Regions from separate parts of the Exiguobacterium sp. s128 genome, predicted to be linked through region 3. Evidence: riboswitches for the same ligand, from Rfam matches in the RefSeq annotation. Region 3 holds a riboswitch; each other region holds the start of a gene.
What was found. Region 3 has a riboswitch for S-adenosylmethionine ahead of KNQ13_RS10040 (LLM class flavin-dependent oxidoreductase). Riboswitches for the same ligand answer to the same signal wherever they lie in the genome.
Positions count from the first base shown of each region.

Region 1: it holds a riboswitch for S-adenosylmethionine, as region 3 does, so the genes downstream of both, KNQ13_RS02405 (methionine ABC transporter ATP-binding protein) here and KNQ13_RS10040 (LLM class flavin-dependent oxidoreductase) in region 3, are expected to answer to the same signal.
Region 2: it holds a riboswitch for S-adenosylmethionine, as region 3 does, so the genes downstream of both, KNQ13_RS11865 (methionine ABC transporter ATP-binding protein) here and KNQ13_RS10040 (LLM class flavin-dependent oxidoreductase) in region 3, are expected to answer to the same signal.

Region 1 is NZ_JACSMT010000003.1:103,036-114,660, reverse strand. It holds gene KNQ13_RS02460 (3-hydroxyacyl-CoA dehydrogenase/enoyl-CoA hydratase family protein) at 1-799, shown strand, start outside; gene KNQ13_RS02455 (acetyl-CoA C-acetyltransferase) at 817-2,007, shown strand; gene KNQ13_RS02450 (acyl-CoA dehydrogenase family protein) at 2,004-3,788, shown strand; gene KNQ13_RS02445 (DinB family protein) at 3,866-4,321, shown strand; gene KNQ13_RS02440 (arsenate reductase family protein) at 4,357-4,710, shown strand; gene gcvH (glycine cleavage system protein GcvH) at 4,775-5,158, shown strand; gene KNQ13_RS02430 (thioredoxin family protein) at 5,259-5,537, shown strand; gene KNQ13_RS02425 (class I SAM-dependent methyltransferase) at 6,088-6,726, shown strand; gene KNQ13_RS02420 (S-ribosylhomocysteine lyase) at 6,730-7,194, shown strand; gene KNQ13_RS02415 (PLP-dependent cysteine synthase family protein) at 7,191-8,114, shown strand; gene KNQ13_RS02410 (bifunctional cystathionine gamma-lyase/homocysteine desulfhydrase) at 8,107-9,273, shown strand; SAM riboswitch class I at 9,333-9,438, shown strand; gene KNQ13_RS02405 (methionine ABC transporter ATP-binding protein) at 9,519-10,541, shown strand; gene KNQ13_RS02400 (methionine ABC transporter permease) at 10,538-11,203, shown strand; gene KNQ13_RS02395 (MetQ/NlpA family ABC transporter substrate-binding protein) at 11,235-11,625, shown strand, end outside.
Region 2 is NZ_JACSMT010000033.1:19,137-28,568, reverse strand. It holds gene KNQ13_RS11900 (SDR family NAD(P)-dependent oxidoreductase) at 1-124, opposite strand, end outside; gene KNQ13_RS11895 (C40 family peptidase) at 193-876, opposite strand; gene rho (transcription termination factor Rho) at 1,238-2,602, shown strand; gene KNQ13_RS11885 (type B 50S ribosomal protein L31) at 2,700-2,945, shown strand; gene KNQ13_RS11880 (DedA family protein) at 2,981-3,613, opposite strand; gene KNQ13_RS11875 (thymidine kinase) at 3,809-4,429, shown strand; gene KNQ13_RS11870 (alpha/beta hydrolase) at 4,501-5,259, opposite strand; SAM riboswitch class I at 5,325-5,427, opposite strand; SAM riboswitch class I at 5,677-5,780, shown strand; gene KNQ13_RS11865 (methionine ABC transporter ATP-binding protein) at 5,866-6,897, shown strand; gene KNQ13_RS11860 (methionine ABC transporter permease) at 6,887-7,537, shown strand; gene KNQ13_RS11855 (MetQ/NlpA family ABC transporter substrate-binding protein) at 7,570-8,391, shown strand; gene KNQ13_RS11850 (M20 family metallopeptidase) at 8,419-9,432, shown strand, end outside.
Region 3 is NZ_JACSMT010000023.1:31,214-42,838, forward strand. It holds gene KNQ13_RS10000 (NAD(P)/FAD-dependent oxidoreductase) at 1-13, opposite strand, end outside; gene KNQ13_RS10005 (nitroreductase family protein) at 87-722, opposite strand; gene KNQ13_RS10010 (nitroreductase family protein) at 775-1,410, opposite strand; gene KNQ13_RS10015 (MarR family winged helix-turn-helix transcriptional regulator) at 1,426-1,881, opposite strand; gene KNQ13_RS10020 (YczE/YyaS/YitT family protein) at 2,033-2,701, opposite strand; gene KNQ13_RS10025 (DUF817 domain-containing protein) at 2,852-3,637, shown strand; gene KNQ13_RS10030 (DUF2325 domain-containing protein) at 3,722-4,984, shown strand; gene KNQ13_RS10035 (DUF975 family protein) at 5,052-5,690, shown strand; SAM riboswitch class I at 5,809-5,914, shown strand; gene KNQ13_RS10040 (LLM class flavin-dependent oxidoreductase) at 5,987-7,045, shown strand; gene KNQ13_RS10045 (ATP-grasp domain-containing protein) at 7,042-7,989, shown strand; gene KNQ13_RS10050 (SRPBCC family protein) at 8,093-8,551, shown strand; gene KNQ13_RS10055 (PhoX family protein) at 8,652-10,529, opposite strand; gene KNQ13_RS10060 (ABC-F family ATP-binding cassette domain-containing protein) at 10,766-11,625, opposite strand, start outside.

The sequences.
Region 1 (11,625 bases), on a different contig from region 3:
CGATGGCAAAAACTTCTGTGTCGGGGCGAACCTGGCAATGATGTTGATGGAAGCTGAAGATGAGAATTGGTTCGAACTTGACTGGATCATTAATAAGTTCCAGCAATCGATTCAGAAAATCCGCTACGCGTCACGGCCGATCGTCGTCGCTCCACAAGGGATGACGCTTGGCGGCGGAACAGAGATTTCACTTCCGGCAGCGCGTATCCAAGCAGGACTTGAAACGTATATGGGACTGGTCGAAGTCGGTGTCGGTCTGATTCCAGGGGGTGGCGGGAACGTCAACACGTATCGTCGTCTGCTTGAGAATACACCGGACGGACTCGTCAACATCGAAAAGGCCGCGCAGAAGACGTTTGAGAACGTCGCGATGGCGAAAGTCTCGAAATCAGCCTTTGAAGCACGGGAACTCGGTTATGTCCGGACCGTCGATCAAATTTCGATGAACCGTGATCACTTGACGTTTGATGCAAAACAGCTTGTCCTTGAGCTCGACCGGACAGGATACACGGCACCAGCGCATGCAAAGATTCCGGTCGTCGGTCGTGCCGGGAAAGCGACGCTTGAACTCGCGACGCGCGAGATGTTCTACGGCGGTTATATCTCGGAACACGATTTAAAAATCGCCAGTAAACTTGCACACGTCATTGCCGGCGGAAACGTTTCGTTTGGCACGACGGTCGATGAGCAGTACATGCTCGATATCGAACGGGAAGCGTTCCTGAGCTTGATTGGTGAGATGAAAACACAACAGCGGATGCAGCATATGCTTGTCAAAGGCAAGCCGCTCCGTAACTGATGACTGGGGGGATTCGAATGAAAGAAGCAGTAATCGTCGCTGGTGCACGGACACCTGTCGGCAAAGCAAAAAAAGGATCGTTTAAATCGATGCGTTCTGATGAACTCGCAGGAATCGCCATCAAGGAAACGTTGAAACGTGCGAACTACACCGGAGCAATCGATGACGTCATTCTCGGTTGCGCCTTACCGGAAGCCGAACAAGGGATGAACATCGCCCGTTATGCGTCGGTCCTCGGAGGACTCTCGCATGAAGTACCCGCGATTACGATCAACCGGTACTGTTCATCCGGTCTCCAATCGATTGCCGATGCGTCGATGAAAATCATGACAGGACAAGCGACAGCGGTCATCGCCGGTGGACTGGAGTCCATGAGTCAAGTGCCGATGCCGGGACACGTCGTCCGTCCGAATCCATCGATCGTTGAAACGGAACCGGAATATTATATGAGCATGGGTCATACGGCAGAGCAGGTCGCAACGACGTATCACGTCTCACGGGAAGATCAAGATGCGTTTGCGCTCAAAAGTCATCAAAAAGCAGCCGCTGCGATTGCGTCCGGCAAGTTCGCCGATGAAATCGTCCCGGTGACGGTGACAGAACAGTTCGTCAACGATGAACTGAAAATCGAAGAAAAAACGTGGCTCGTCGAACATGACGAAGGCGTCCGCGCTGACTCGTCACCGGAAGGTCTCGCAAAGTTACGTCCGGCCTTCCGTCTCGGAGGCAGTGTCACAGCCGGGAACTCGTCTCAAACGTCAGATGGTGCAGCCGCAGTCTTGATCATGGAACGGGAAGAAGCAGAACGCCAAGGGTTACCGATTCTCGGGAAGTTCAAATCGTTTGCCGTCGGCGGTGTTCGTCCGGAAGTCATGGGCATCGGACCGGTCGTCGCGATTCCGAAAGCACTCGAACTCGCCGGCATCACGCTCGCAGACGTCGGACTGATTGAGTTAAACGAAGCCTTTGCGTCGCAGTCGCTTGGTGTCATCCGGGAACTTGGTCTAAACGAAGACATCGTCAACGTCAACGGCGGCGCGATTGCACTGGGGCATCCACTTGGTTGTACAGGAACGAAACTGACGTTAACACTTTTGCATGAAATGAAACGACGGAACGTCCAATACGGCGTCGTCTCGATGTGTATTGGCGGCGGCATGGGTGCTGCCGGTGTATTCGAACTAGTTGAAGGAGGAACAGGACAATGAGCCAAACGACAAACGAATTAATTAAAGGTGGAAGTTTTGTACTGGATGAGTTGGAAGCGGATCGTCTCTTTACACCGGAAGATTTTTCGGAAGAACACAAAATGATTGGTGACATGACGGCGAAATTCGTCGAAGACCGTGTCGTTCCGCTCCTCGATCGAATCGAAAAACATGAGTTCGAATTGTCGGTCGGTCTCCTGCGCGAAGCAGGCGAGCTCGGATTGCTTGGTGCCGATGTCCCGGAAGCGTATGGCGGCTATCAGATGGATAAAATCTCGTCTTCGATCATCACGGAGAAGTTTGCTCGCGGTCGTTCATTTGCCCTCAGTTATGGTGCCCACGTCGGAATCGGCTCGTTACCAATCGTCTTCTTCGGAAACGAAGAGCAAAAACAAAAGTATCTCCCGAAACTGTCATCCGGGGAATGGATTGCTTCTTACGCCTTGACAGAACCAGGCTCAGGTTCCGATGCCCTCGGTGCAAAGACGACGGCTGTCTTGAATGAAGCCGGCACACACTATGTCTTGAACGGTGAAAAACAATGGATTACGAATGCCGGATTTGCGAGCCTGTTTGTCGTCTATGCGAAAATCGATGGCGATAAGTTCACGGCGTTCCTCGTCGAAGGTGATTATCCGGGCGTCTCAACGGGACTCGAAGAACAAAAGATGGGGATCAAAGGATCATCGACACGGACATTGATCTTACAAGATGCAGAAGTACCGGTCGAAAACGTCCTCGGTGAAATCGGCCGCGGGCACGTCATCGCCTTCAATATCTTGAACGTCGGTCGTTATAAACTAGCGGTCGGTGCCGTCGGTTCATCAAAACGGGCGATCGATCTTGCCGTCCAGTATGCGAACGAACGTAAACAGTTTAAGACGCCGATCAGTTCATTCCCGTTGATCCAGGAGAAACTCGCGACGATGTCGGCACAGACATACGCGATGGAAAGCTCAGTCTACCGGACAGGTGGTTTGTTCCAGGACAGTCTTGATCAGTTGTCGGAAGAAGAAAGCAAAGACGGCAAGAAGATTGCCGATGCGATCGCCGAATACGCGATTGAGTGCTCGATGAACAAAGTGTTTGCGTCGGAAACGTTTGACTACGTCATCGACGAAGCGGTTCAGATTCACGGAGGTTACGGCTTCATGGCAGAATATGAAGTCGAGAACATGTACCGTGATTCACGGATCAACCGGATCTTCGAAGGAACAAACGAAATCAACCGTCTGCTCGTCCCAGGTACGTTGCTGAAAAAAGCAATGAAAGGGGATTTACCACTCTTGGCAGAAGCACAACGTCTCCAAAATGAAGTCATGAGCTTCATGCCAACGGAAGTTGGGACAGAACCACTCGACCGGGAACGTCACTTGCTCGCGATGATGAAAAAAATCTTCTTGCTGACAGCAGGAACGGCCGTTCAGAAGTACCAAGATAAACTTCAGGGCGAACAGGAAATCCTTGCGAACACAGCCGACATCATGAGTGCCATCTATGCGCTTGAGTCTGCCATCGTCCGGACGGAAAAAGCGATTGTCACAAAAGGCGTCGAGAAGAGCGAATTGAAAATCCGTTATACGGAAGTGTTTGCGCAACAAGCGTTCGAAGGTGTCGAACGGGACGCAAAAGAAACGTTGTACGCGGCAGCGAGCGGCGACGAGTTGCGGATGTTGTTATCGGCATTGAAGAAGTTCAGCCGTTACCAGCCAATCAACTCGATCGGAACAAAACGTCTGATTGCGAAACGTTTGATCGAAGCGAATAAATATACGGTCTAAGTCAGGTTTACCGATTCGCCTTTACAGGGAAAATCTCTGTAAGGGCGAATTTTCGTTCATTGAAGGAGGGAGCACGAATGCGACACGAGTTAACGGAACTTCAGTTTGCGGTGGACTATTATAAATCATTGGAACGGCTGTCGGATGAAGAATGGCAGCTCCCACTTGCGATTGATCAGTGGACGGTTCAGGAATGTGTCAGTCATCTGTTTTTATGGGACCGGTATTATTTCGATCATGCCGTATCAAAATTGCCGAATGATCCGTTGACGCTCATCGAGACTGATTACGATGAATTTAATCGTCTCGCGGTCGAGTATGCGCACCATATCGATGCACTCGCGTTGCTGAAAAAAGCGATTGCTGTCCGGCTAGAGCTGGTTTCCTCCCTTGATCGTCTGACGGATGAGCAGTACGACCGGCGATACGAGGATCGTTTTCAACCGCGGGCATTCGTAGAGTCCTTCATCGCGCACGACCATCACCATCAAGAACAAATCGATGCTGCGCTGGCCCGCTTGAAACGGAGATGAGACATCTGCTAGTCTAAGGATAGAGGTGATAGAAAATGGTAACGATGTATGGGTATCCAAAATGTAGTACGTGTGTCAAAGCAAAAAAGGCACTTGAGGCAAATGGCGTCGAGGTCGATTACAAACACATCGTCGAGGAGACACCAAGTGCCGAGACGATTCGAGAGCTCCATCAAAAGAGCGGCGAACCGTTGAAGAAGTTTTTCAACACGAGTGGTCAGTCGTATCGTTCGCAAGGCATCAAGGACCGCCTGCCGAATCTGTCGGAACAGGAGCAATATGAACTGCTCGCAAGTGACGGCATGTTACTCAAACGTCCGATCGTGACGGACGGACAAGACGTGACGATTGGGTTCAAAGAAGAACTCTATCACGGAAAATGGTATTAAGAAGGCTGGTTCATTTGGTATACTAAATGCGTTAGTCCACTATAGATCACAGGGGGAATCGCAAATGAGTCAAGTCAAAGACAATCTACGTTATTCGGAAGAGCATGAATGGGTCGAAGTAACAGGAAATAAGGCACGAATCGGGATTACGGATTTCGCGCAACATGAACTTGGCGACATCGTGTTCGTCGAACTACCAGAAGTCGGTGATACGATTTCGGCAAACGAACCATTTGGTTCAGTTGAATCGGTCAAAACGGTATCCGAATTGTATGCACCGATTTCAGGGAAAGTCGTTGCGATCAACGAATCACTGTCTGATTCCCCGGAACTCGTCAACGAGTCACCATTCGAAGGGGCATGGATGGTCGATATCGAGATTGCAGATGAAGCGCAAGTCGAAGCATTGATGGATGCAGCTGCTTATAAATCGATGATCAACGAGTAATACTTAACGAAAAGAGGACAAGGAAACGATTTCGTTTCCTCGTCGTCTTTTTTTCTGTATACTGGCACAAGACAAGAAATACGAAAGGAGAACGTGATCGATGAAGGAAGTCACAGCAGCACCAGAAAACGGTTTGTTGTATGTCTATGCACCGATGTGTGGGACGTGTGCCATTGCAAGTCGGATGCTTGAGATCGTCGAAGCAACAAAAGATGGGGAATGGATTGAACAAGCGAACGGAAATTTCATTCCGGATTTTCTAGAACAGGCACAGGTCATGAGTGTTCCGGCTTTATTAAAAATCGAAGGAAATCAAGTCGTATCAAGGCTTTATGCGTTCCAGTCGGTTCAAAACGTCTTTGCATTTTGTGCGGAATAACAAGAGGAATCAAAAAAAAGATTTCTCTTTACGCTAAATTGTCGGAATATTTACAATAATCCGTTGACAATCATAAATTATGAATGGTATATTCATATCAACTTCTAGAAATGCTTTTATAGGAAGTCTGGCAGAGATGTAACTCGACTGTTTCTTTTCATTTCAAAACCGTTCAAAAAAATCCAGGATTGTTTGTTTGTCTCCCCTTAAGTCGTCCCCCAAAGACGAAGCGGCACAAGAAGACGATCCTTGGATTGGAACAGGTAATCTGGATGTGAGGACAGCTTGGCTTATGTATCGAAAAGGCGCCGTCCTCTGATGCGACGAACGAAGAAGTTCGTATCAGAGCTGGGTTTTCCTTCGTGGCATTTCTAACCACATTATTCGTGTTGCCGGTTTACCGGCAGCGCCTTTTTTTTGTTTTCGAAAGATTTTCAAGCAGTCGCCTTGCCAAGCAGAATGCTCCCTGCTACAATTCGATTAAGGTAAATTACTTTAATTCATATCCGATTAGTCGGAATTAAAAAAGAGATACGGAGGACGAACAGGCATGACAGTACGTTTTATGGATGTATTTACAGAGTGGGCGTCAACATACGACGACACAGTGACGGGGCACGATCCGGAGTACAAAGAAGTCTTTCGTCGTTATGAAGAAATATTAGATACAGTGGCAACAAAAGCGATCTCACCGGTCGTCGAATTCGGGGCGGGAACAGGGAACCTGACCCAGCGATTGCTCGAGCGGCACCAAAACGTTTTGGCGGTGGAACCGAGCCCGGAGATGCGGGAAATCCTCATCAATAAGATTCCAACGTTACCTGTGCAGGATGGACACTTCCTGTCCTTTACGGCAGATCATGCGAAAAGTTTTGTTTCGACCTATGCGTTTCATCATCTGACGGATGAGGAAAAGGGAGAAGCCGTTGATTTGATGGCGGAAATTTTGCCGCACGACGGAAAAATCGTCTATGCCGACACGATGTTCGTATCGGAAGAAGCACGTTTGCAGACGATCGCAGAAGCAAAAGCACAAGGGTTCAACGGTTTGGCAGAAGACTTGGAACGGGAGTTTTATCCACTGATTCCAGTCATGGAAGATATTTTTGCGTCACGTGGATTCGACGTGACATTCACACAATACAATCACTTCGTCTGGCTCGTAGAAGCCGAGAAAATGGGGGAATAAATCATGACACTCAAAAAAATGAACGTAGAAAGTTTTAACTTGGACCATACGAAAGTCAAAGCACCATATATCCGCGTCGCCGGTTATAAAGACGGTAAGGTCGATCAAGTCGTCAAATACGACATCCGCTTCACACAACCAAACGTCGAGCAAATGCCGATGCGTGCGATGCATACGCTTGAACACTTACTCGCGGAAAACATCCGTAACTATTCAGACGATGTCATCGATGTTTCGCCAATGGGATGCCAAACAGGTTTCTACATGGCGATGATGAACTTCGATTCGGTCGAAAAAATGAGTGAACTCGTCGAGAAGACACTTCAAGACGTCTTAGAAGCAGAAGAAATTCCAGCGCAAAACGAAGTCCAATGTGGATTCGCAAGCGCCCACGACCTTAAAGGAGCGAAGCACTATGCCGAGAAAATGCTTGCCGGTCGTGATGAATGGGACATCGTCTTCGGATGATCGCGAAGTCAGTCCGGGACCTCGTCGGAAATACGCCGCTTTACGAGATTACTTCATTCGATTTGCCTGCTGGTACGCGGATTTTGGCGAAGCTCGAATGGATGAACCCTGGGGGCAGCGTCAAAGACCGCCTGGGCATTCAACTCGTTGATGCGGCGATCGAACAGGGACACGTGACACGAGGCGGAACGATCATCGAACCGACTGCCGGCAACACCGGCATCGGTTTGGCGCTCGCCGCTAAAAAATATGACTTACAAGTCATTTGTGTCGTTCCTGAAAAATTCAGTCAGGAGAAACAGACGTTGATGCGGGCACTCGGCGCGACTGTCGTCAACACACCGACTGAACTCGATATGCAAGGCGCGATTGATAAAGCAAAAGAACTGGGACAAACGATTCCAAACAGTTATGTCCCGCTTCAATTCGAAAACGAAGAAAATCCGGTCACGTATCAGCGGACACTTGGTCCTGAGCTGATGGCGGAACTCGATCATATCGATTGGTTCGTCGCCGGATGCGGGTCAGGTGGAACGTTTGCCGGAACAGCGGCATTCTTAAAAGAACGTCTCGGGACAAAAGGTGCCATCGTCGAACCGGAAGGCTCGGTCCTCAACGGAGGACCGGCCGGACCGCATAAGACGGAAGGTATCGGGACGGCCAAATGGCCAAGTCTTGTATCCCGCGACTTAGTAGATGAAATTCATACGATTTCTGATCACGATGCCTTCACAAAAGTCCATGAACTGGCGGCTCGTGAAGGGTTGCTCGTCGGCAGTTCAGCCGGCGCGGCACTCGCAGCAGCGCTTGATATTGCAAATCGTTTTCCCGGCAGTACCATCGTCACCGTCTTCGCAGACAGTGCCGAACGGTATTTAAGCCAACAAATCTTTGAAAAGGTGGACGAGACACATGCGTAAAAAGACAGCATTGATTCATGGGGGAACAGGTGTCGATCGAGCAACAGGTGCCGTTACACCTCCGATTTATCAAACAAGTACGTATAAACAAGAGAAGATCGGTCAGTTAAAAGAAGGCTATGAGTATTCACGGACAGCGAACCCGACACGGACAAGCATCGAACGATTGATTGCGGATCTTGAAGGCGGCGTACGTGGTTTTGCGTTTGGATCAGGAATGGCAGCGATTCATGCTGTTTTCAACCTGCTTGAGTCAGGCGATCATATCGTCATGACCGATGACGTCTACGGTGGAACGTTCCGCTTGATGCAACGTGTCTTACCGAAGTTCAACATTCATGTGACATTCGTCGACACGACGGATCTTGCCGCGACGGAAGCTGCGGTTCAAGACAACACGAAAATGCTGTACGTCGAAACACCGACGAACCCGTTGTTGAAAGTCACGGACATTACAGCTGTCGCGGACATTGCGAAACGCAATAACTTGAAACTCGTCGTCGACAACACGTTTGCGACACCTTACTTGCAACAACCACTTGCACTCGGCGCAGACATCGTCTTGCACAGTGCAACAAAATACATCGGCGGTCACTCAGACGTCGTCGCTGGACTCGTCGTCGTCAACAGCGATGCACTTGGTGAAGATCTTCACTTCATTCAAAACTCGACTGGCGGCATCCTTGGACCACAAGACAGCTTCTTGCTTGTCCGTGGTTTACGGACGCTTGGTATCCGGATGGATGCGATCGAAGAAACGTCACATGATCTCGTTCAGTTCTTACAGGACCAACATGTCGTCTCAAACATCTTCTACCCGGGACTCGCGTCACATCCGGGTCACGCGACACAACAAAAACAGGCGACTGGTTTTGGCGGCATGATCAGCTTTGATGTCGGATCAGCGGAAAACGCGGAGAAACTCGTCGAAGCGACACACTTCTTTACGCTTGCCGAGAGTCTCGGCGCAGTCGAAAGTTTGATTTCCGTTCCGGCACGGATGACACATGCCTCGATTCCAGCAGAACGTCGCGCTGAGCTCGGCATCACGGACGGACTCGTCCGGATTTCGGTCGGACTGGAAGATGCAGAGGACTTAAAAGAAGATTTAGCACGTGCTTTCAGTCTGTTAAAACCAGTTTCAGAAAAAACTGTTTGACAAGCAAAATAAGCCCTGCTAATATTCAGATTATATTAAAAATAACTAAATACCGATAACTCTTATCGAGAGTGGTGGAGGGACTGGCCCGATGAAACCCGGCAACCGCGGAATTTATTCCGAAGTGGTGCTAATTCCAGCAGACGAATGTCTGCAAGATGAGAGCAAATGGTTTTGTGTACTGAAAAAGTGCGCGCGTTTGCTCTAAAACGTGCGCACTTTTTTTACGTTTAGGAGGGACAGTATTGATTCGCTTACAGGATGTAGGAAAGATTTATCGCTCGAAGCGCGGATCGGTTGAAGCCGTCGTCAATGTCGACTTAACAATCGAGCGCGGTGAAATTTTTGGAATAATCGGTTATTCGGGAGCAGGGAAGTCCACCTTGATCCGATTGCTGAATATGTTAGAAACTCCGACGAGTGGCTCGATTCAAATCGACGGAGTCGAAATGACGACGTTACGTCCAAAAGAATTACGCGGCGTCCGCAAAAACGTCTCGATGGTCTTCCAGCACTTTAACCTGCTGTGGTCGCGGACGGTTGAAGAAAACATCATGTTCCCACTCGAACTCGGTGGTTATCCGAAAGCACGCCGTAAAGAACGGGTCGCCGAGCTGATTCAACTTGTTGGACTCGACGGACGAGAAGGCGCTTACCCGTCGCAACTATCGGGTGGTCAAAAACAACGGGTCGGGATTGCCCGGGCACTGGCTTCTAACCCGGACGTCTTATTATGTGACGAAGCGACAAGTGCGCTTGATCCGAAAACGACGGATTCGATCTTAGAGTTGCTCGTCGATATCAACAAAAAACTGAAACTGACGATTGTCTTGATCACGCACGAGATGCACGTCATTCAAAAAATCTGTAACCGGGTCGCCGTCATGGAAGCCGGGAAAATCGTCGAACAAGGACCGGTCGCCGAAGTGTTCCGTCATCCAAAACAGGCGATGACAAAAGAGTTCGTCAAACAGTTGACGTCTTCAGCAGAAAACGAATTGACGTTTACGAAATTGCGGGAACGGTATCCGACCGGGAAAATCGTTCAGTTGACGTTTGTCGGTTCGACTGCTGAGAGCCCGATTCTTGCCGAAGTCATGAAAGATTCGACCTTATTATTTAATATCATTGGCGGGAACGTCGGACAAACGCAGGACGGGGCACTCGGGACGCTGTTCATTCAGTTGATCGGGGCAGAACAGGAAACACAAGCGGTCATCGCCAAACTTCAAGCGAGTGACGTTGAAGTGGAGGTCGATCATCGATGAGCAAGTGGTTTGAAAATGTAGATTGGTTAGTAATGGGGCAACAAACGGTGAATACGTTGTATATGACAGGTGTCGCCGGAATCGTGACGTTTGTCGCCGGACTGTTGATCGGTTTGCTGTTGTATGCGACCAACGAGGAACTCTTGTTTAAGAATCGGACGTTTTACGGGATTCTCAGTTTCTTCGTCAATATCTTCCGGTCGATTCCGTTCATCATTTTGATCATCCTATTGTTCCCGGTGACAAAACTCGTGACCGGTTCAATTATCGGATCAACCGCAGCGATCCCGGCTTTGATTATCGGGGCTGCGCCGTTTTACGGACGGATGGTCGAACTTGCCTTGCGTGAAGTCGATAAAGGAGTCATTGAGGCAGCCGAATCGATGGGGGCAACAAAACTCCAAATCATTTATAAGGTACTCATTCCAGAAGCATTACCTGCGATCGTCTCTGGTATCACAGTGACACTCGTCGCCCTCGTCGGTTACACAGCAATGGCCGGAGTAGTGGGTGGTGGGGGACTCGGTAACTTGGCCTTCATCGATGGGTTCCAACGTACTCAAAACGACATCATTGTCGTTGCGACATTATTGATTCTCGTCATCGTCTTCATCATTCAGATCATTGGCGACGTACTTGTTAAAAAAATCGACAAACGATAAAAAAACTTAACTATAACTGGAGGAATCATTCATGAAACTTTGGAAAAAATTTGTCGGGACAGCCTCTGTCTCCGTTTTAGCAATCAGCCTTGCAGCATGTGGTGAGGGATCATCGTCAGGCGATGAAAAAACACTCGTCATCGGCGCTTCAAGTGTCCCGCATGCTGAAATCTTAGAGCATGTCAAAAAAGAGTATGAAGCAAAAGGCTACAAGTTAGAAATCAAAAAATTCAACGACTATGTGTTACCAAACAAAACGTTAGCTGAAAAAGAACTCGATGCGAACTATTTCCAGCACGAACCATACTTGAAATCACAGATGGCTGAAAACAAAGCGTATAAATTTGCGAGCGCAGGCGGGATTCATATCGAGCCAATCGGCGTCTACTCTAAAAAATATAAAAAATTGAGTGACTTGCCAA
Region 2 (9,432 bases), on a different contig from region 3:
GTTTGGTTTCAAACAGCTGTTCGACGTTTCGTCCGACAAGTAACAGGTGGTGTCCTTGTTTTGCGTGGAGATAAGCCAGTTCCCGCCCAATTCCGGCGGAAGCTCCGGTAATCAATACATTCATGATCAAATCCTCCTTTTTGTGTAGAAAAAAAGCGATTGAGCCGATGCTCAACCGCTTGGTCATTTGAATTATAGGTATGAACCCGCGCCGACAAGGCGTGAACCCCAGTAACCTGATTTGAAGCTTGAGTATTTAACGCCACCCGTTTCCGAGTTGACCATACTTGTTTTGTTTGTTGCCATTCCGACGTGCTGGATGCCGTTACCGTGTGAGAAGAAGACAAGATCTCCTGGTTGTACGCTAGAAACACTGACTTTTTTAGACGATGCGTATTGTGAAGAAGACGTACGTGGTAATGTTTTACCTGTTGCTTTTTTATAGACATAGCTTGTGAAGCCAGAGCAGTCAAATCCACGAGTCGTTGTTCCGCCCCAAACATAAGGAGTTCCTTTATGTTTAGCAGCTTCGCTTAGAAGGCGTGTACGTGTTGATGAAGAAGTCGTTGATTTTTTAGCTGTTGCAGTAGAAGCTTTGTATGTTTTCGTGTACTGCGTAGACACATAACGTGTTTTTCCGCCGTATGAAATTTTTGTCCAGCTGCCTGATTTACCTTTGTATGTAAATGATTGGCCTGCGTTTACTTTACCGACGATGCTTGCTTTTGTAGAAGGAGCTGTACGAACGCGTAATCCGCTATCTGTGATCTTGACTTTCGTTACTGTCGAAGCTGCCTCAACTTTACCTGTTCCCACTGATGCAAATCCTGAAACCACTAATGCTGCTGCCGCGACCGATGCTAGAAAACGTTTCATATGTGAAATCCTCCATGTCATTTTAAAGTAGTTTTGAAAACCGGGTTATATGATCAATCTCATTAAGTGTTTGTTTAAGCAGTTTGCCTTACAACTGTGTAAGTTTTTCTCTGCACGATTATCTTAGCATGCGGAGACATGAAAACGTTTTTTCAGTTCCGCTACAAAACATGACGTTTTTGTAACATAACTGCAATAATATGCTCGAATATTACAAAGAAGAAATTCCCATTCTTTAAATCACGACGAAAGAGGTGCAAATGTGATACCTTTAATGCACGAAGAAATTATTAAGCTACACTTGTAAAATAAACAGCGAGATCTTTGCAACTGAATTTATATGAAGAATAGGTGAATGCATATGCCAACTGAAAAAACCGACAAACCAGAACGTTCCTATACACTTGCTCAATTGAGTAACCTGACATTAAAAGACTTATATGAAATCGCAAAAGCAAAAAATGTGCCACAGTACCGAGAAGCCCGTAAACGTGAATTGATGTTCAAGATTCTGAAAGCGCAAGCGGAATCGACAGGTCTTTATTTCCTCGAAGGGGTATTAGAAGTCATCCCCGGTAACCCACAGATGCAAAATGATGGTGGCTTCGGCTTCCTTCGTCCTATCAACTATTCGCAATCCTCTGAAGACATCTACATTGCCGCCTCACAAATTCGCCGTTTTAACCTCCGTAATGGAGACGTCGTGACCGGAAAAGTTCGTCCGCCAAAAGAAAATGAGCGGTTCCAAGGTCTTTTAAGTGTGGAAGCCGTTAATGGAGAAGCACCGGATACGGCACGAAATCGGTTATTTTTCCCGGCATTGACACCGATCTATCCGGATCGTCTGATGCGACTCGAAACTGAACCACGTCATCTGTCCGTTCGTGTCATGGATATGATTGCGCCGGTTGGATTCGGACAACGGGGATTGATTGTCGCGCCGCCTAAGGCAGGTAAGACATCTCTATTGAAGGAAATCGCCAATTCGATTCAAGTCAATCATCCGGACGTCGAGCTGATTGTTCTTTTAATTGATGAAAGACCGGAAGAAGTGACGGACATCGAACGGTCCGTACCGGGAGCAGACGTCGTCAGTTCGACGTTTGACGAAACACCGGATAATCACGTTCGGATTTCAGAGCTCGTACTTGAACGAGCGATGCGTCTTGTGGAACATAAAAAGGACGTCGTCATCTTAATGGACTCCATCACACGTTTGACGCGCGCCTATAACTTAACCGTCCCGCAAAGCGGTCGGACGTTATCAGGTGGGATCGATCCTGCTGCTTTCCATAAACCAAAACGCTTTTTCGGTGCCGCGCGTAACATTGAGCATGGTGGCAGTTTGACGATTCTTGCGACCGCGCTCGTCGAGACGGGCTCACGCATGGATGATGTCATCTATGAAGAGTTTAAAGGGACCGGTAACATGGAACTTCATCTAGACCGGAAACTATCCGAGCGTCGGATTTTCCCGGCCATCGATATTCGGAAATCCGGAACACGGAAAGAAGAGTTGTTGTTACCGCAAGATCAACTCGATGCCTTGTGGACGATTCGTCGGACGATGAACGAATCAAACGAGTTTGTTGACAGCTTCTTACGGAAGATTCGTGACACAAAAAACAATGAAGAATTTTTTGTGGAACTGAACAAAGAAAAGAAGAAACCGGTCCGACGCGCACCTGTCAAACCGCGTGTGACGAAAACAGACACAACGACATGAAAATAGGTATTGCGGGTCGTCAAAAAATCGTTTAGTATAGGAAGGTAACTTACTCTGGCTCAGCAAATGAACCAGGGCGGAAGGAGAGAAAACAACCATGAAACAAGGAATTCACCCAAAATACAACAAAGTTGTGTTTATGGATTCAACTACTGAGTACAAATTCTTGACTGGTTCTACACGTTCTTCGAACGAGACAATCACTTGGGAAGATGGAAACGAGTACCCACTCATCCGCGTGGATGTGTCTTCGGACTCGCACCCATTCTACACTGGTCGTCAAAAGTTCAACGCTGCAGACGGTCGTGTCGATCGCTTCAACAAAAAATACGGCCGCAAGTAATTGCGACTTCTGTATACAAAAACAGCCTGTCTCCATCACTGGAGCAGGCTGTTTTTGTATAGGCTGAATTGAGCACGGTAAGCGAGATAGGTTTTAAGCACAAAGGACAGACCGATTGCTCCAGCAGCCCCAACGAGGTACGGCAACATATCCGGGTTGTTCGCAAAATGTGCAACCAGCAAACCGAAAGAAAAGTGACGACCCAGAAAATAACCAGCTCCTAAAAAGAGACTGATCCAGATCAAGGCGCCTGTGTAGGCATAGGTCGCGAAAACTTGAAACGGCATCTTCGAGACACCGGCGAAAAAAGCAGACAGCTGACGTAATCCGGGTATGTAATAGCCGATGATCAAAACGGATTTTCCATAACGTAAAAATCCGGCCTCTGCTTGAAAGATATGTTTTTCGGAAATTCGTAATTTAGGGGCAACCCGGTGCAGCAACGGCATACCAAGTTTCAGACCTAACAAATAGCTGATCGTCATACCGATACAACTCCCGGCATAGGCTGCGAGAATCGTTCCGATCAGAGGTAAATCACCGCGATGCATCCAAAAACCAGACATGACGAGTAACGTCTCATCAGGAACAGGTAAACCAACGATACCACCAGCGAGTAGAACGGCGAGTCCGAACGCTCCATATTGATGGAGGACTTCATGTAGCATGTGATGAATCGGAGTCACCTTCCTTCAAAGAAACTTCTCTTTTATTGTACAGGAAAGAGATACCAGTTGAAATGACAAGATGAAGAATGAGGGAAATCGGAAATAGGTTTTTGATTTTGAGAAGTCAACTCTTTTTCTCAATTTAGATTCGGGCTATACTCGTTAAAGTGACTAATTTAGAGGACGGTGTTTTCGATGATGCATGTGATCAATCAATATGGTTGGATCGAAGTGATTTGCGGGAGTATGTTTTCCGGAAAATCAGAAGAGTTGATCCGTCGTGTCCGACGGGCACAGTACGGCAAGTTACCGGTCCAGGTCTTTAAACCGGCGATTGATGACCGCTACCACGAAGAACATGTCGTGTCGCATGGTGGCAATTCTGTCATCGCGATTCCGATGGCGACGAGCCGTGACGTGTACGTGGCGGTAGCAGAAGAGACGCAAGTTGTTGCAATTGATGAGGTTCAGTTTTTTGACGATGAGATCGTCTCCGTCATCGAGGCGCTTGCGCAAGACGGCAAACGCGTCATTTGTGCGGGGCTCGATCAGGATTTCCGGGCGGAACCGTTCGGGAAGATGCCAGAGTTGCTCGCCCGCGCCGAGTTCGTGACGAAATTGCAGGCGATTTGTTTATCGTGTGGTGATCCGGCTTCGCGGACCCAACGCCTGATTGACGGTCAACCGGCAAACTATCATGATCCGATCATCTTAGTCGGTGCTTCTGAGTCTTATGAACCACGTTGCCGTCATTGTCATCAAGTGCCGGGTAAACCCCAACCGTTACAAGAGTGGAAAAAACAACAACAAAACTAATCCTTTCTTAAAAAGGATAGCGCAACAAAGCTGACAGGACTGTTAGCTTTGTTTTTTTGTTAGCTGAACGTTCAACCCGTCTCGGTCAACCGGCTGAACTGTTCGACGAATCGGATCGTCTCCTCCACAATTGCCTCTTGATCGTAATCGAGCGTCGCGACATGATACGAATTGAGCAGACAATACGTACGTTTGTCGACAGAGCTGATTGTCCGGTGCAGGTAATCGGAGCAACTGGATGGGACGACGTGATCTTCCACAGAATATAAAATAAGGGTGGGAATTTGAAGTGTAGGTAAGTCGGGAACCGTGTCCCGGATCAAGCGTAACAGTTCTGCTGCACACGTGGTCGGGACGAAATCATAAATGATTTCAAAAGCCGGACGTTTGATATCGGGGGCGCTTTCAGGCAGTTGGTCCGGACAATCATCGAACGATAACGCTTCGTACGCTGGGACGGACAGGGCTGCGTTGATCGTGATGATGCCATCGACCGGCAATCCTTCGGTGGCGAGTGCTAAGGCGAGCGTCGCCCCCATCGATTGACCGACGATGAAGATGGATGGACACTGTTTGGCTAACAGGTCAAATCCTTCGCGGACACTTTGTTTCCAGTCTTCAGCAGTCGAAGCGGCAAAGTCACGGAGGTCGGTTCCGTGACCCGCTAAGCGAGGTGCATGGACGGTGAAACCATGTTCTGCGAAGCGTTCGCCTACAGCACGAACACTTTGTGGTGTTGCGTTAAAACCATGACACAACAGAATCCCGACGGATCCACGTTCTAATAAAAAGGCATCAGCCCCTGGTAAAACAGGATAAAGCATACTCATCAAGGTGTCCTCCATTTCAAAAATAAAAAAACTCGTTTGGCTTTGGACGGCAAACGAGTTTCTCGTATGTATCATCCAAAGCGGTTGCTTTGCTGGTCGGAGCACCTTGCGAATTGCAGGTTGCCGTGGAGTCCTAGAGCCAGTTCTCTCGTCCACTCTTGATATATCGTATAGGAATTGTCGGATTAATCATTGTGAAGATAATAGCACTGACGCGAAAGAGTTGTCAATTCGTCTTTGACCGCTATCCGGAACGCTTCTATGATGACGCACAACCCAGGATCTCAATCGATATGGGTCATATGGTTTATTTTTGAAAATATGGTTGACCTTTAAAAGATATACCTGTAATGTAAAAATTAGTTTTACGACATAAGCTTGATTCGAAACAACACACATATGAATTTCATACTGCAACACTTATCCAGAGAGGTGGAGGGACTGGCCCTACGAAACCTCGGCAACAGACTCATTATGAGCACTGTGCCAATTCCATCAGACAGTTGTCTGAGAGATGAGTCGAGTGGATTCTGCCTTTGTGCGGATCCAGGTCTCTTCTTGTTTCTTAAGAAGAGGCCTTTTTGTATTTTTAAGGGGGGAAACGTGGTGATTACATTCAAAAATGTAAAAAAAATCTATCAGACACAAGATCAGTCAATCGCTGCACTAGACGGTGTCGATCTTGAAATTAAAAAAGGTGAAATCTTCGGGGTCATCGGATTTAGTGGGGCCGGAAAAAGTTCGTTGTTACGCTGTGTCAACCTTCTCGAACGTCCAACATCCGGCAGCGTGACAGTCGATGGGCAAGAATTGACGAGCCTCTCGGCAAAACAACTCCGCGAAGCCAAGCAACAGATCGGGATGATTTTTCAACATTTCAACTTGCTGGATTCGAATACCGTCTTTGCGAACGTCGCGAAACCACTTGTCCTGACAGGTGTCAAAAAGGCTGAAATCCATCGGCGTGTCCATGAACTCCTCGCGTTCGTCGACCTGGCCGATAAAGCCGATCATTATCCGGATCAGTTGTCGGGTGGACAGAAACAACGGGTCGGAATCGCCCGGGCACTCGCGACCCAGCCGTCGGTTCTGTTATGTGACGAAGCGACATCGGCGCTTGATCCGCAGACGACACAACATATCCTGCGTTTACTGAAACAGATCAACGAGGAATACGGCATCACGATTTTACTGATTACACACGAGATGGGCGTCATCCGGGAGATTTGTGACCGGGTCGCCGTCATCGAAGCCGGCAAGCTGATTGAGTCGGGTACCGTGTTCGATGTCTTCTCGAACCCGCAGACGGCGACGGCGAAAAACTTCGTCCGGTCCGTCATGCAGGATGAAATTCCGGCGTCCGTTCAACAGTTGATCGAACGACGTGAAGCCAACCATCATATTTATAAGATCAACTTTCTCGGAGCACATACCGGGCAACCGCTGTTGTCACAAGTCGCAAAACGGTTTGACATCGATCTTAACATCCTGCACGGGAGTATCACGGAACTGCAAAACATCCCGTTTGGCAGTCTGCTCGTCGAACTGATTGGTGAAACGGCAGAAATCAGCCGGGCCTTGCAATACATCGACGAAGCCCAAGTCACGGTCGAGGAGGTGCTCGCAGATGCTGGTTAACTACACGGATATTTGGACCGCCTTCCTGCAGACCTTGACGATGGTCGGTCTGTCATTACTCTTTTCGACCTTGATTGGTTTACCGCTTGGGATTTTGCTCGTCGTCACACGAAAAGGGGCGTTGCTCGAACAAGTCCCGTTCTTCAACGTCTTGAGCAGTATCGTCAATATCTTCCGGTCGGTGCCGTTCATCATCTTACTCGTCGCGATCATCCCGTTGACCCGTCTGATTGTCGGTTCATCGATCGGGACACAGGCGGCAATCGTTCCACTCGTCTTTTATGCGGCGCCGTACATCGCCCGATTGATCGAAAGTTCGTTGCTTGAAGTCGACACGGGGGTCCTCGAGGCAGCAAAGGCAATGGGAGCGACACCGTTGCAGACGATTTTCCGTTTCTTATTGCCGGAAGCACTCAGTTCATTGGTCCTGAACTTGACGATTGCGACGATCGGCTTGATCGGAGCGTCGGCGATGGCCGGTGCGATCGGCGGCGGAGGCCTCGGGGACTTGGCGATCACCTACGGCTACCAACGGTTTGATACGACCGTCATGCTCATCACGGTCGGGATACTCGTCATCCTCGTCCAAGGTTTACAGACGATGGGCAACCTGTTGGCACGAAAAATTCGCAGACACTAAAAAACATAGAGAAGATAAGGGAGAGATGAACGATGAAAAAAGGATTAGCGATTGGTGCAGCATTAACGATGGTATTATTTGCAGGGTGTGCGGCGTCCGGGGAAGAGGATCAAAATACGGTCAAGCTCGGCGTCAGCAGCTCGGATACGCAAGTTTGGGAATACGTCGCGAAAAAAGCGAAAAAAGAGGGCATCACGATTGAACTCGTCAAATTCTCCGATTATGTGCAACCGAACCTGGCACTCGCAGAAGGCGAAATCGATGCCAATTCGTTCCAGACGATTTCGTACTTCAATGCCTTTAAAAAAGAACATAACTTAAAGCTATCGCCGATTGCGACGACCGTCATCGCACCGATGGGGATCTATTCGGATAAAGTCAAGGACGTCAAAGATATCCCGGTCGGTGGAAAGATTGCCGTCCCGAACGAGGCGACGAACATGGGACGGGCACTCCTGTTGCTGCAGGAAGCCGGCTTGATCAAGCTACCGGACGACTTTGACGGAAACGGAGCCGTCGACAAAATCGTCGAGAATCCGAAAAAGCTGAAGATTGTCCCAGTCGTCGCCGGGCAGACGCCACGTGTTCTGCCGGATGTATCGGCATCAATCATCAATAACGGGATCGCCGTGGATGCCGGCTTTAATCCGATCAAAGACTCGATTCTCCATGAAAATGCAACAGCGAAACCCTATATCAACATCATCGCGACACGAACGGAAGACAAAGACAAAAAGACGTTGAAGAAAATTGCTTCACTTTACCAACAGGATGATGTCGCGGCCTTCATCAAAAAAGAGTACAAAGGAAGCACGATTCCGACGTTCGTCCCACTCAGTGACATTGGCGAATAATTAAACATCCAAAGGAGCGTGACCCAAATGACGGTTCAGACAAGACGGGAAAACTTGATTCAAACGATTGAGCAGGATATTGAACAAAAACGCGAGTCGTATCTCGAGACGAGTCACCGGATTCATGCGACACCCGAGATTGGGAACGAGGAATATTTTGCCTCGCGCCATCATGCGGAACGCCTGACGGCAGAAGGGTTCGCGGTTGAGCTCGGGGTCGCGGGACATGACACGGCGTTCCTGGCCCGGAAGACTTCGGATAAACCGGGGGCGACGGTTGCCTTCCTCGCTGAATACGATGCTTTGCCGGGGATTGGTCACGCCTGCGGTCACAACATCATCGGCACGACGAGTGTCGCAGCGGCGATCGCGCTCAGTAAAATCATCGATGAAGTCGGGGGCAGTGTCGTCGTGCTCGGAACACCGGCAGAGGAAGGTGGACCAAACGGCAGTGCGAAAGGCAGCTTCGTCAAACATGATCTCCTGACGGGGATTGATGCGGCACTGATGATTCATCCGTCCGGACAAACGCGGATCACCGGTTCCTCGCTTGCTGTTGATCCACTGGACTTTGCCTTTACCGGCAAGCCGGCTCACGCGGCAGCGTCACCGGAAGAGGGCATCAATGCACTCGACGCCGTCATCCAACTGTTTAACGGCATCAATGCCTTGCGTCAGCAATTGCCGAGCGACGTCCGGATTCACGGCATCATCACGGATGGCGGTGATGCGCCGAACATCATTCCGGAATACGCCAAAGCACGCTTCTTCATCCGGGCGACGACGCGCGACCGGCTGAATGCCGTGACGAAGAAGGTTAAGGCCGTTGCCGAAGGGGCAGCGCTTGCGACCGGGGCGACGCTTGAGATCATCGCGTTCCAAAATGAGGTCGACAATCTGCTGTTCAACCGGACGTTTGACGAGATTTTCCGGGAGGAAGCAGTGGCGCTTGGGGAAGACGTCAAGACGGATGAACGCCCGGGTCTCGGTTCGACCGACGCCGGCAATATCAGCCAGGTCCTGCCGACCATCCATCCGTAC
Region 3 (11,625 bases):
TCACATCATACATCATTTGACCAGCTCCTTTTCGTCAGTATACAAAAAAACGGATTCCTGTTGAGGAATCCGGAGTTCGAAAACGATTATTTCCAGTCTGTGATGTCGTTGATCGGCAGACGAACCGATGGGTAACCAGCGTCAACTGCTTTTCCGATGGAAAGGAGCATGACAGGAAGGTAACGGTCTTTATCCATACCGAAGGCTTCAGCGATTTGATCTTTTTCGTAGCCGCCGATCGGATTTGTGTCATAGCCGTGCGCACGCGCGACGAGCATCAATTGCATCGAGACAAGACCTGAATCGATCAGGATGCTGTCACGAAGTGTATCCGTATCTTCCGGGCTGTAGAAGCCTTTGATAGCCGGTACTTGGCGATCGCGGACATCTTGTGGCATTAAGCCTTTTTCAACTGCCATATCGTAGATGGTATCGATGCTGTCGACGGCATTCATGTCACCGAAGACGGCGATGACAGCAGATGACGTCTCGACTTGGACCTGGTTGAACTTCGCAAGTGGAGCGAGTGTCGCTTTACCTTCTGCGCTGTCGATGACGAGGAAGCGCCATGGCTGCATGTTGACAGAAGATGGAGCAAGTGTCGCTTCTTCAAGGATGTGTGTCATCTCTTCTTTTGAAATCTTGACGTTTGTGTCGTAGTTACGGATTGAGCGGCGTCCTTTAACGATTTCCATAAAGTCTGTAGTTGTTTGAGTTGTCATAGTAATAATCTCCCTTTTATCTGATCTCTATTTTTTTTGAGTTACGTCGTACTTATTTCCAGTCTGTGATGTCGTTGATCGGCAGACGGACTGATGGGTATCCTGCGTCGACGGCTTTCCCGATTGATAAAAGCATGACCGGTACGTAACGGTCTTTATCCATGCCGAATGCTTCTGCGATTTGCTCTTTCTCGTAGCCGCCGATTGGGTTCGTATCATAACCGTGTGCCCGGGCAACGAGCATCAATTGCATCGAGACGAGACCTGAGTCGATTAAGATGCTGTCTCTCAGTGCGCTGGCTGGTACACTTTCATACATGCCTTGAATCGCAGGTACTTGACGGTCGCGGACATCTTGCGGCATGAGTCCTTGTGCGACGGCTGTATCATAAATGTTTTCAAGTTGGTCGACCGCATTCATATCACCGAAGACAGCGATGACGGCAGACGACGTCTCGACTTGGACCTGGTTGAATTTCGCAAGTGGAGCGAGTGTCGCTTTACCTTCAGCACTGTCGATGACGAGGAAACGCCATGGCTGCATGTTGACAGAAGATGGAGCAAGTGTCGCTTCTTCAAGGATTTGTGTCATCTCTTCTTTTGAAATCTTGACGTTTGTGTCGTAGTTACGGATTGAGCGGCGTCCTTTAACGATTTCCATGAAATCAGTCGTAGTTTGTGTAGTCATTTGAAAGTCTCCTTTTTAATTAACGGTTGTTTTAGGTAAAGTGAGGGCATTCGTTTCAATCCGTTGCATCATCTGTGTAAGCTGGTGTTGTTCGTCTGCCGTGAATCCTTCAAGCAACTGCTCGAGGAAGTCATCTTTTTGCTCACGTAACCGGGTGATCCGGGTTGCGCCTTCTGGCGTCAACGAAACGAGAATGACGCGGTTATCTGTTGCGGAACGGACACGTTCAATCATGCCGTTCGTTTCAAGATGCTTTAAGTGTCGTGTCACAGCTGCATTATCGACGTTGACCCGTTGCTGTAACTCTTTTTGACTAATCGTCGTGTCGACCTCGAGTTGGGCTAATAAGTCCATCCGGGTTTGGCTAAAGCCGTCCGTACAGAGATCGAATTTTTGAGCAATCGTCTTATTGACGGAGACGAGTGCATAAATCAGCCGTCCTTTTTCAGTACAGGAAATACTCAAGTTCATCACATCCTTCCCTTCGTTCGAAAAATCCTTGACGTATCAAAGATTGATATGTAAACGAATATAACGCGTCTGTTTCACTGTTGCAACGAATATGCTTGATCGACGCAAAAAAGATACCGTTTCAAGTGAAAGGGTATCCGAGTCAACCGACTTAACTGATTTTTTGTTGTTTCCGAGGAGTCGTCCCGGCATCAATCGCGGCAATCATCCGCCGGAAATGACCTAACCAAAACTGCAGAAACGGACCGATCAAGAAAATGGATAAAATCGTCCCGAAGAAGACCGGTCCACCGAGTAACCAACCGATTCCGCAGGCAGTGATTTCCATGAACGTCCGCATCATCCGGATCGACGTTCCAAATCGCTCAGCAAGCGTCAAGGTCAGTCCGTCACGGGGTCCGGCGCCATACCCGACAGCGACATAAAGCCCCGCACCGATTCCAATGATGAAGATACCAGTGATCAGCCAAAGCGTATTTTGCCAAACGGATGAAAAGGAGGGTAAGAGACCGGAACCGAGGACTAAGTTCATGAACACCCCGACGAAAATCGCATTGACGAGCGTGCCGACCTGCGGGGTGATCCGGTCGAGCAAATACTTGACGAATACCAACAACAAGCCGACAAGGAGGATGATCGTCCCGACGGAAAACGGTGTTTTATTTTGGAGACCAAGGTGAAGAACGTCCCACGTCGAGACGCCAAGTTGTGCCGTGATCATCATCGATGAACCGACGGCAAGTAGAAAAAGACCAAATAAGAACAATGCCCATTTTAAGACGGAACGTAACAGCCAAGACGTTTGAAGGGTCTGCATCATTTACGGATAACACCTCACTTCTAGATTAAAATTGATTCATTAACTGTATCATGTTTGTGAACAAAATCGAAGCGAATCCGATATTTTCCATCTTTAGATGGAGGGAATGGGGATGTCGTATCCGTATACTAAGGAAAAGGGGGCGTCGTCTTGCAGAAAATTCGGCATTTCATCCGTTTTACATATCTTGAAGCCATCTGTTGTGTCTTCCCGGTCGCGATTTTCTTTGCGCTTGCAACATCCCGTTATCTGCCGTCTGAACCGATTGCCCGTTATGATTTGTTGCTGCTCTGGTGTCTCATCGTGCAAATTGTTTTGCTCGTGACACGGTATGAAACAAAAGAAGAGTTTAAACTGATCTTAATCTTCCATGCGATTGGTTTAGGTCTTGAATTGTTCAAGGTCCAGGTCGGTTCCTGGAGTTATCCGGAAGAAGCGTGGAGCAAAGTTATGGGTGTTCCGCTCTATGCCGGCTTCATGTATGCCAGTGTCGCGAGCTACATCTGCCAAGCTTTCCGCCGGTTTGATCTCCGTGTCACCGCGTTTCCACGTCCTGCACTCGCCTTAGTGATAGGTCTCTTAGTCTACTTGAATTTTTTTACCCATCACTGGTTACTTGATTTCCGCTGGATGTTGATGGGACTGGTTGCACTGGTCTTCTTAAAATCCTGGGTCTATTACCGCCTGAATGAGACCGTCTACCGGATGCCGCTTGTCCTGTCGTTCGGTTTGATTGCCTGGTTCATCTGGCTGGCAGAAAACATCGTGACGTTTTTTAAGGGATGGGTTTATCCGAATCAGGAGGAAGGCTGGGAACTGGTCGACTTCGGTAAACTCTCCTCCTGGTTCTTACTTGTCATCATCACGATTTTGATTGTTGCCGTCGAAAAATACCGCCTGGGTGATCCGTCAATCGAAATTAAACGTGAACCTTAAACAAAAAAATACCGGGTCATTTTTAGACCAACCTTGGCTAAACTCACTTGCTATAGTTGAAAAAAAGCAAAGGGGTTGTTGAAAATGATGCAACAGATCATGGAGCGAGCGAAAGATTTGGTCGCAAGTAAATTACAGATTGTTGAAACGGCAGAAGACTGGGAGTTGCTGCTCGAGGAAATCCGGGGAATCGACGAATGGATCCAACTATCGCGTTATTACACACCACGCAAGAATCAATCCGGACTTGTCGAACCGGTAAAGGATGAACCGGCACCATTACTCAGTCAGAAGCGGGAAGTAGCGGAACCGACCTTCGAGCAACGATACACGTACACGTTTGTCCGTGAGCTGAAAGGAGGCTCGTTACGGGAATGGCCGAACAGTCATATCTCCGAAAAAGAGATCCGTCAGTGGAATCTTGAGCATGGGATGGAAGTCCGTGTACAAATCAGCCATCAAGATCACCGCCGGACGTCACTGGAAGTGCTCGCCGTCATCGCAACCGATCAAATGAAGACGCTTGAGGAACGAATTGTCTTCGAGAAATGTATCGTCAAGAATCACGGTATCATCGAGTCGACAGTCGAAGGACCGTTGAAGGATGAGACGGGGAAACCGTTTTATTACGCAACACCGGTGGAAGACATGCGATTCTTTCAATTGAAGGAAGGACAACTCGTCGATCTTGTCATGTGGAAAGGTCATCCGGAAACGCTGACGATTGTTTGGAAGTATGCCTTTCAATATGAAGAACCGATCGTCCAGCCGTTGAGCTCGTCACAGGATACGAAACGAGCAGGTTCAACCACCGAAGTGATCGTGACACCAGAATCAAAGAAATCTACCGGTCGTTACGCCAAACAAATGAAACGAAAACCAAACATCAAAAAAGCACGACAAGTCCGTCAGATCCGTGAAAAAAAGCAACAATCGATTGCGCCACTCGTCACGACTTCTTTACCGGGACAACCAATCGACTTCATCGATAAGAAGCCACTTGATTTTGCATCTTTTGAAGGAATGCGTCTCGTCATCGTCGGGAATGAACAACAGGCGCCCGTCTACCGGACCTTTTTCGCCGAGACAGGAATCGAATTGATTCATCTTGCGGGAGACGCCCAGTCGGCTAAGAAAATCGCCAGCCTGGCTAAAAAGACCGATGCCATCGTCGTTATCACGAGTCGTGTCTCCCATGCTGCGTCAGCACATGTCATTGCGCAAGCGAAAAAATATAATATTCCGTTTGCGATGGAACGACTGGACGGTCGCCGTTCACTTTATACGGCCTGTCAGCGTCAGCTTGAGAAAGCCCGCCTGAATCAGTTAAAAACAGGGAAATCCTGAAAATAACTGAAACTCCTTGTGCGATTAGCCGTAAATAGGAGTAGAACTTATTTTGAGGAGGATCTCCATGATAAAAGAATTAAAATTATCCGCACGTGAGGCACTCAGTGGACGTTGGGTCTTCATGGCACTTATGTTTTTACTGTTTCTTATCATTCAAATGATTCCAACTGCCTTTTCTTCTGATCCTAACGAAGACTTTCAGTTCATCGATTTGATTGGATTTGTGCTAAGCATACTTCTCCTACCGCTTGCGATCGGTTGGGCATGGCTCGCAATGTCTGTCTCCCGTAAAGAAGACGCAAAAATCGTTGATTTATTCGAACCGTATAAAATTTTCTTGAAAGCAGTTGGTCTTTCAATTGTTCAAGGTATTCTTCTTGGATTGTGGTTCTTACTGTTAATCGTTCCCGGAATCATCAAGTCGTTTTCGTATCTGTTGACGTTCTACATCCTACGCGACGAGCCGTCGATTGGAATTTTGGATGCGATCACCCGTTCACGCCAAATGATGGATGGCCATAAGATGGAAGCCTTTATGCTCGTCCTCTCATTCATTGGTTGGTTCCTGCTCGGCTTGATCACCATCGGAATTGCCTTCCTCTGGGTTGGACCTTATTTCAGCGTCACGCTTGCGAAGTTTTATGATCGGATCCGCGGCGAGGTAGCACCCATCGAGGAATCAACGTTTGTTGCCCCATATTAAGACAACGAGGATGAGAGCCCAGCTCTCGTCCTTTTTTATCGCTGTTTTTAATTCCGATTGGAAAACAGGGTTTAATGGTTGCTTTACTCTGCTAAAAAGTGTACGATAATTCCAATAATTCTTATCAAGAGAAGTCGAGGGAATGGCCCGAAGACACTTCAGCAACCCCGCAAGCAGCGGAAGGTGCTACTTCCTAAAGGAATCTTTTCCTTTACAGATAAGAGCAGACACGATCAATCCGTCGCTCTTTTCGATTTTCGAGAAGAGCGACTTTTTTAATGAGGGGGACATAGCGGATGGAGTATGGATTTTGGTTGCCGATTTTTGGAGGATGGTTACGGAATGTCGAGGACGAACAGATGCCGGCGACATTCGATTATGCGAAACAGGTCGCACAAACGGCTGAACGAATCGGTTTTTCGACGACGCTGATTGCGGAGTTGAATTTAAATGATATTAAAGGACTTGAAGCACCAAGCTTAGAAGCCTGGACGACGGCAGCGGCGATTGCCGCAACGACGGAACGACTGGAAATCATGACGGCCGTCCGCCCGGGGTTCCATAATCCGGCGACGACGGCGAAGATGGCAGCGAACATCGATCAACTCAGCAACGGACGATTTACGCTAAACGTCGTCTCGGCCTGGTGGGAAGAAGAGGCCCGGCAATACAACGGCATTTTTACGGCCCATGATGAACGGTACGCTCGGACCAAAGAATTCGTCACGATCATGAAAGGGTTATGGGCAGACGCCTCACCATATAGCTTCGATGGCAACTACTATACGCTCGAGCAGACACAACTGCATCCGAAGCCGGTTCAACGACCGGGCATCAAGCTGTATGCCGGTGGAGAAAGCGAAGCCGGAAAACAAACCATCGTCGAACAGTGTGATGCCTATGTTATGCATGGGGGAACGGTTGAGGAAGTGACCGTCAAGATTGAGGATATGAAAACGCGTCGACATGCAACAGGGCAACCACCGCTTGAAAGTTTTGGCCTTGCTGCCTACATCATCTGCCGGGATACAGAAGAAGAAGCGGTTCAAGAATGGCAACGGATCACGGACGTCAAAGAAGACAGTGCCGGTTACGTCGGCTACGACGACTTTGTCAGTAAATCGCAACTCGAGCAACAGGTAAAACGGAATGATTATTCGGTCTCAAACCGCGGACTCCGTCCGGATTTAATCGGGACACCGGAACAGATTGCCGAGCGGATTCTCGCCTTTGAAGAAGTCGGTGTCACATTGTTGTTGTTACAATTTTCACCGCAACTTGAAGAAATGGAACGCTTCGCACGCGACGTCATGCCGCTTGTCGAGGAAAAACGAAAGGTAGGTCAAACCAAATGACAAAAATTCATATCTTACACGAAAATCAGGAATGGACGGATCATCTGATTAAACGACTCGAGGAACTGGAGTTGCCGTATGAACAGTGGCATCTCGACGAAGGGCAAGTCCCGCTTGATGAAGTCCCGCCGGAAGGCGTTTTCTACAGCCGAATGAGTGCGTCGTCGCACACGCGTGGCCACCGTTACGCACCGGAATTGACGGAAGGAGTGCTCGCTTGGCTTGAAGAACATGACCGGACCGTCTTCAACGGAACGCGTGCCCTACGTCTGGAAGTCAGTAAAATCAATCAGTATACGGCGCTTCGAAAAGCCGGTATCCGGGTCCCGAAAACAACGGCTGCCGTCGGTCGCGATCAAATCGTTGAAGCGGCAAAAAATATTGGTGTGTCCTCGTTTATCACGAAACACAACCGTGCCGGAAAAGGACTCGGCGTCCAGCTGTTCCATTCGATTGAAGCGCTCGAGACGTATCTCGATGGTCCGACCTTTGATGAGCCGGTCGATGGCATCACGCTGATTCAAGAATATATTCAAGCGCCGGAACCGTATATCACGCGTTGTGAATTCGTCGGCGGAAAATTCGTTTACGCCGTCCAAGTCGATACATCAGAAGGCTTTGAACTGTGCCCGGCGGATGCGTGTGTGATCGATGACTTGTTCTGCCCGGTCGGGGAAGAAGCACCGCAAACTCCGATGAAGTTTAAAGTCGTCGACGGATTTAATGATCCGATCATTCAAAAGTATGAAGCATTCCTGCAAGCGAACCAAATCGCGGTCGCCGGGATCGAGTTCATCAAGGATGCAGACGGAACGATTTATACGTATGACGTCAATACGAATACGAACTACAACTCGGATGCGGAAGCGGCTGCCGGTAAGTTCGGCATGTTGGAACTCGCGAAGTTCCTTGGGCATGCGTTAGAGCGTCAAACTGTAAAATAAGAACCATTCACCGATTGAAATGAGCCAAATACCCTGTATGTGACGTAGTCTGAAGTTAGAACTACACACATCAGGGTATTTTTTAATAAAAGGAGGTGTTGGGATGGTGACGTGGCACGAAGAAAAAATCCTCGACGTTCCGATCGAGGAAGCCTGGCATATCTTTGATCACGATCGGTTGCAACGCCTGATTCCGGGTGTCGTCCAGCACGAGGTGATTGAGCGGAAACCGGGTGTCGTCGGTTCGACGTACCGGCAAACGTATATGCAGGGGAACCGCCTCGAGACATACATCGTGACGGATCTTGCCTATACAAATCAACCGGACTTCAAGCAAAATACGATTGGCTTTACCCTCGCTAAGATTTTTAAGCTCGAGATGACGTTTACGTTAAAGCGGCTTGACGAAACAAGTTGTCAGCTGATTTATACCGGGAAAAACGAAGGGGCTAATTTTGTTGGACGAAGTCTGCTGTCGCTTGGAGGCGAACGGGAGACGGAAAAAATCGTTCAAGGATTACTCCGGCGTGTGGAAGAAGAGGCCGGTCAGTTGCGTGCGTGATCAACAAAGAATCATTCTTTCACGCGAGACACAAGCCACCTCCCTTCATTCCTTTTAATCGAGAGACACCCTCATTTTTGAGTCAGCCTCTTTCGTTGTCTTAACGATGAGAATACGATTTCTGACCTGTCGGCAGACCAGACAAGTAACCGACACCACCTGTTTTTTGAATGCCAATTCCTTCTTGCATCGCTTGTTCCAGTTTCTTCGGATCAACGGCTGTGATCTGCTTCCCGTTTAACCCTTCACCCGGATGTTGGTAGTTACTGAGCAGGTAGCTGTATCCACCGACACGGTCAAGTGACCGGAGTCCTGTTGCTTCAGCACCGACCGGGACGGACAGAATCCGTGAGAGTTTTTTCGTCTTCAAATTATACGCCCAGACGAAGTTATTCGTATGCAACGAGCTGTCTTCACCGATGAAAAGTGTGTTTGATGTTGCCGAATAGGCCAGATTATCCGGATTTGCGACGAGATTCGGGTTCGCCGTATTGCCGTACGCATCCGGCTTCGCTAAATCCTCACCGATGACGAGTGCCTGCATGTTCGTTGGCACATAACGGCTGTCGATTCCTTTGGCACGCCCGAGATCGATTTCAAAGGTCGCACCGGATTCGCGTTTCTCAAGCTGAATATCGTCTTGAACGGCACCGTCTTGTTTTTCCGTACTGCCGGAAACATACGAAAGAGCGATATAGGCTTTTTTGTCCTCAGCGTTGACGGTGATGCCTTCCATCTTGTTGAACTCAGACGTTGCTCCGAGCAACGCACCGTAACGACGCGATTCGAGGAAAGCCGCTTCTTTTTCCTTGCCTGGTTTTAACTTCAGATACTCGACCTTTTTGCTGGCAGCTGTCTTGACTGCTTTAAAGCCAGGTGCTGGAGCATCAGCCGTCTCAAAGATGTCACTAAACTTAGTTCCTTTATCGATTAAACGTTTCACTTCTTTATCGGATGCATGTCCGAGCTTGATCCATTCGAGATCCCCGGCGCCGCCTTCTGTCGCCTTTGTTTGATTGAATTTAGCCGCGTACAGTGTTCCTTGTGAGAAGTCTTTCTTTTTATCAGCGACGTACATGAACATCATCGTATTGTTGCCGTCATCGCCGAAGATGGCCGTTTTTTGGTCCGGCAGAATCTGCATCATCTCGTGTGAGAAACGACCAGTACTGTAGTGTTTGACGACCGACGATTTTCCTTTGCGGTCCACCGAAATTTCCGGCGTGAAGCCATAGAAATAAGGGTTCGCTTTTTCTTTTGTTCCGAAGTAACGTTCAGCAAAGGCGTTAACTTCTTTATAGGCAGAAGATGTCGGATCCGACTCGAAAGCCCGTGCGTCCGGTTCGTATTCTTCTGAGCCAAGGTGCGTGCCCCACGGCGTCGTCGAACCGTTACATGGTGTCCAAAGACCGTTGACGTTCTTGAAGTCGATTTTACTCGCTTTCTTGACCGCAAGTTTCCCGGTCTTTTTATCCTGTACGACTTCTGTCAATGTCATCGAAGCGGGCAGTCCCTTGACCTCATTTCCGGCGTTATCGATTGAATCGTACTCGAAGTGGGAGACCATGTACTTTTTACCATGGACTTCAAGCAAACTGTTTGAATCCGGTGCATCCGAGACGAAGGCTTCCGGCTTGTCCGGGACGCTCCGGTCGATGATCGGATCGCCGTTGACATCGATTGGTGTTCCGGCGGCAATCATCGCACCTTTATTTTCGACGATCTTATCTTGTGATAAGAACAATTGGTTGTAGTTCAGTGGCTTGATTTCTGTTTTACCGTTTTGATACGTGACTTTAACCTTAGCTTCCGTATACGTTTTGACCATTTGATTGACTGTGCTTGGTGCATCCATCGATAGAAACTCAACTTTCTTGATATCGCGTGCTGCACGGGATGTATGGGCATCAGCGAATGTTGGAATCAGACTCGATGACAGGACAGCTGCGGATAGACCGACGATCAGTGTTCGTTTCATAGTGATTTCCCTCCAAGTTGTTTGTTGTCTTGCTACTTTCTCATTTAATCAGTTGATTATGAAGAGGATGTAAACATAACAGGACAGTTGTATTTCACTTGGTTAAGTTTCTATTTACAAGAGATGACGAGATCTTTGCTTTCAAAGTAGCATAGGTACGTGACGTTTTCTCCAATGATTTACTTCAGTTTACAAAAAAGAGACCCGATCCGCTAGGACAGGTCTCTGTTCACTGATTAGTTCGTTGCGTACAACGTAGTTAATTGCTGTTGAACGGATTCGTTGTTGAGGTATTCATCATACGTCGTTTCTTTGTCGACGATACCGTTTGGCGTCAATTCGATGATCCGATTCGCGATGGTTTCGACGAACTGATGGTCATGCGAGCTGAACAGCATCGCACCTTTATAAGTGATCAACCCATCGTTGAGTGCCGTGATGGATTCAAGATCCAAGTGATTCGTCGGATCATCCAAGACGAGAACGTTTGAACCGCTGAGCATCGCTTTCGATAACATACAACGGACTTTTTCTCCCCCGGATAAAACAGAAGCTTTTTTCATGACTTCTTCGCCTGAGAAGAGCATCCGGCCGAGGAAACCACGGAGGAACGTGTCGCTCTCATCGGCTGGTGAATACTGGCGTAACCAGTCGAGGATCGTTTTGTCTGATCCTTCGAAGAAAGCAGAGTTATCTTTTGGCAAGTACGATTGTGACGTCGTGACGCCCCATTTAAATGTCCCGCTGTCTGCTTCGACTTCACCCATGAGGATTTTAAAGAGTGTCGTGATTGCAATGTCATTTTGGCTGATAAAGACGACTTTATCTGTTTTGTTTAATGAGAAACGGACATTGTCGAGGACTTTGACACCATCGATCGTCTTCGAGATACCATCGACGATCAACAGATCATTTCCGATTTCACGTTCCGGCGTAAAACCGACGAACGGATAACGGCGTGACGATGGACGGATATCATCGAGTGTGATCTTATCGAGCAACTTCTTCCGTGATGTCGCTTGTTTCGCTTTTGAGGCGTTCGAGCTGAAACGGGCGATGAAGGCTTGAAGTTCTTTGATTTTTTCTTCTTTTTTCT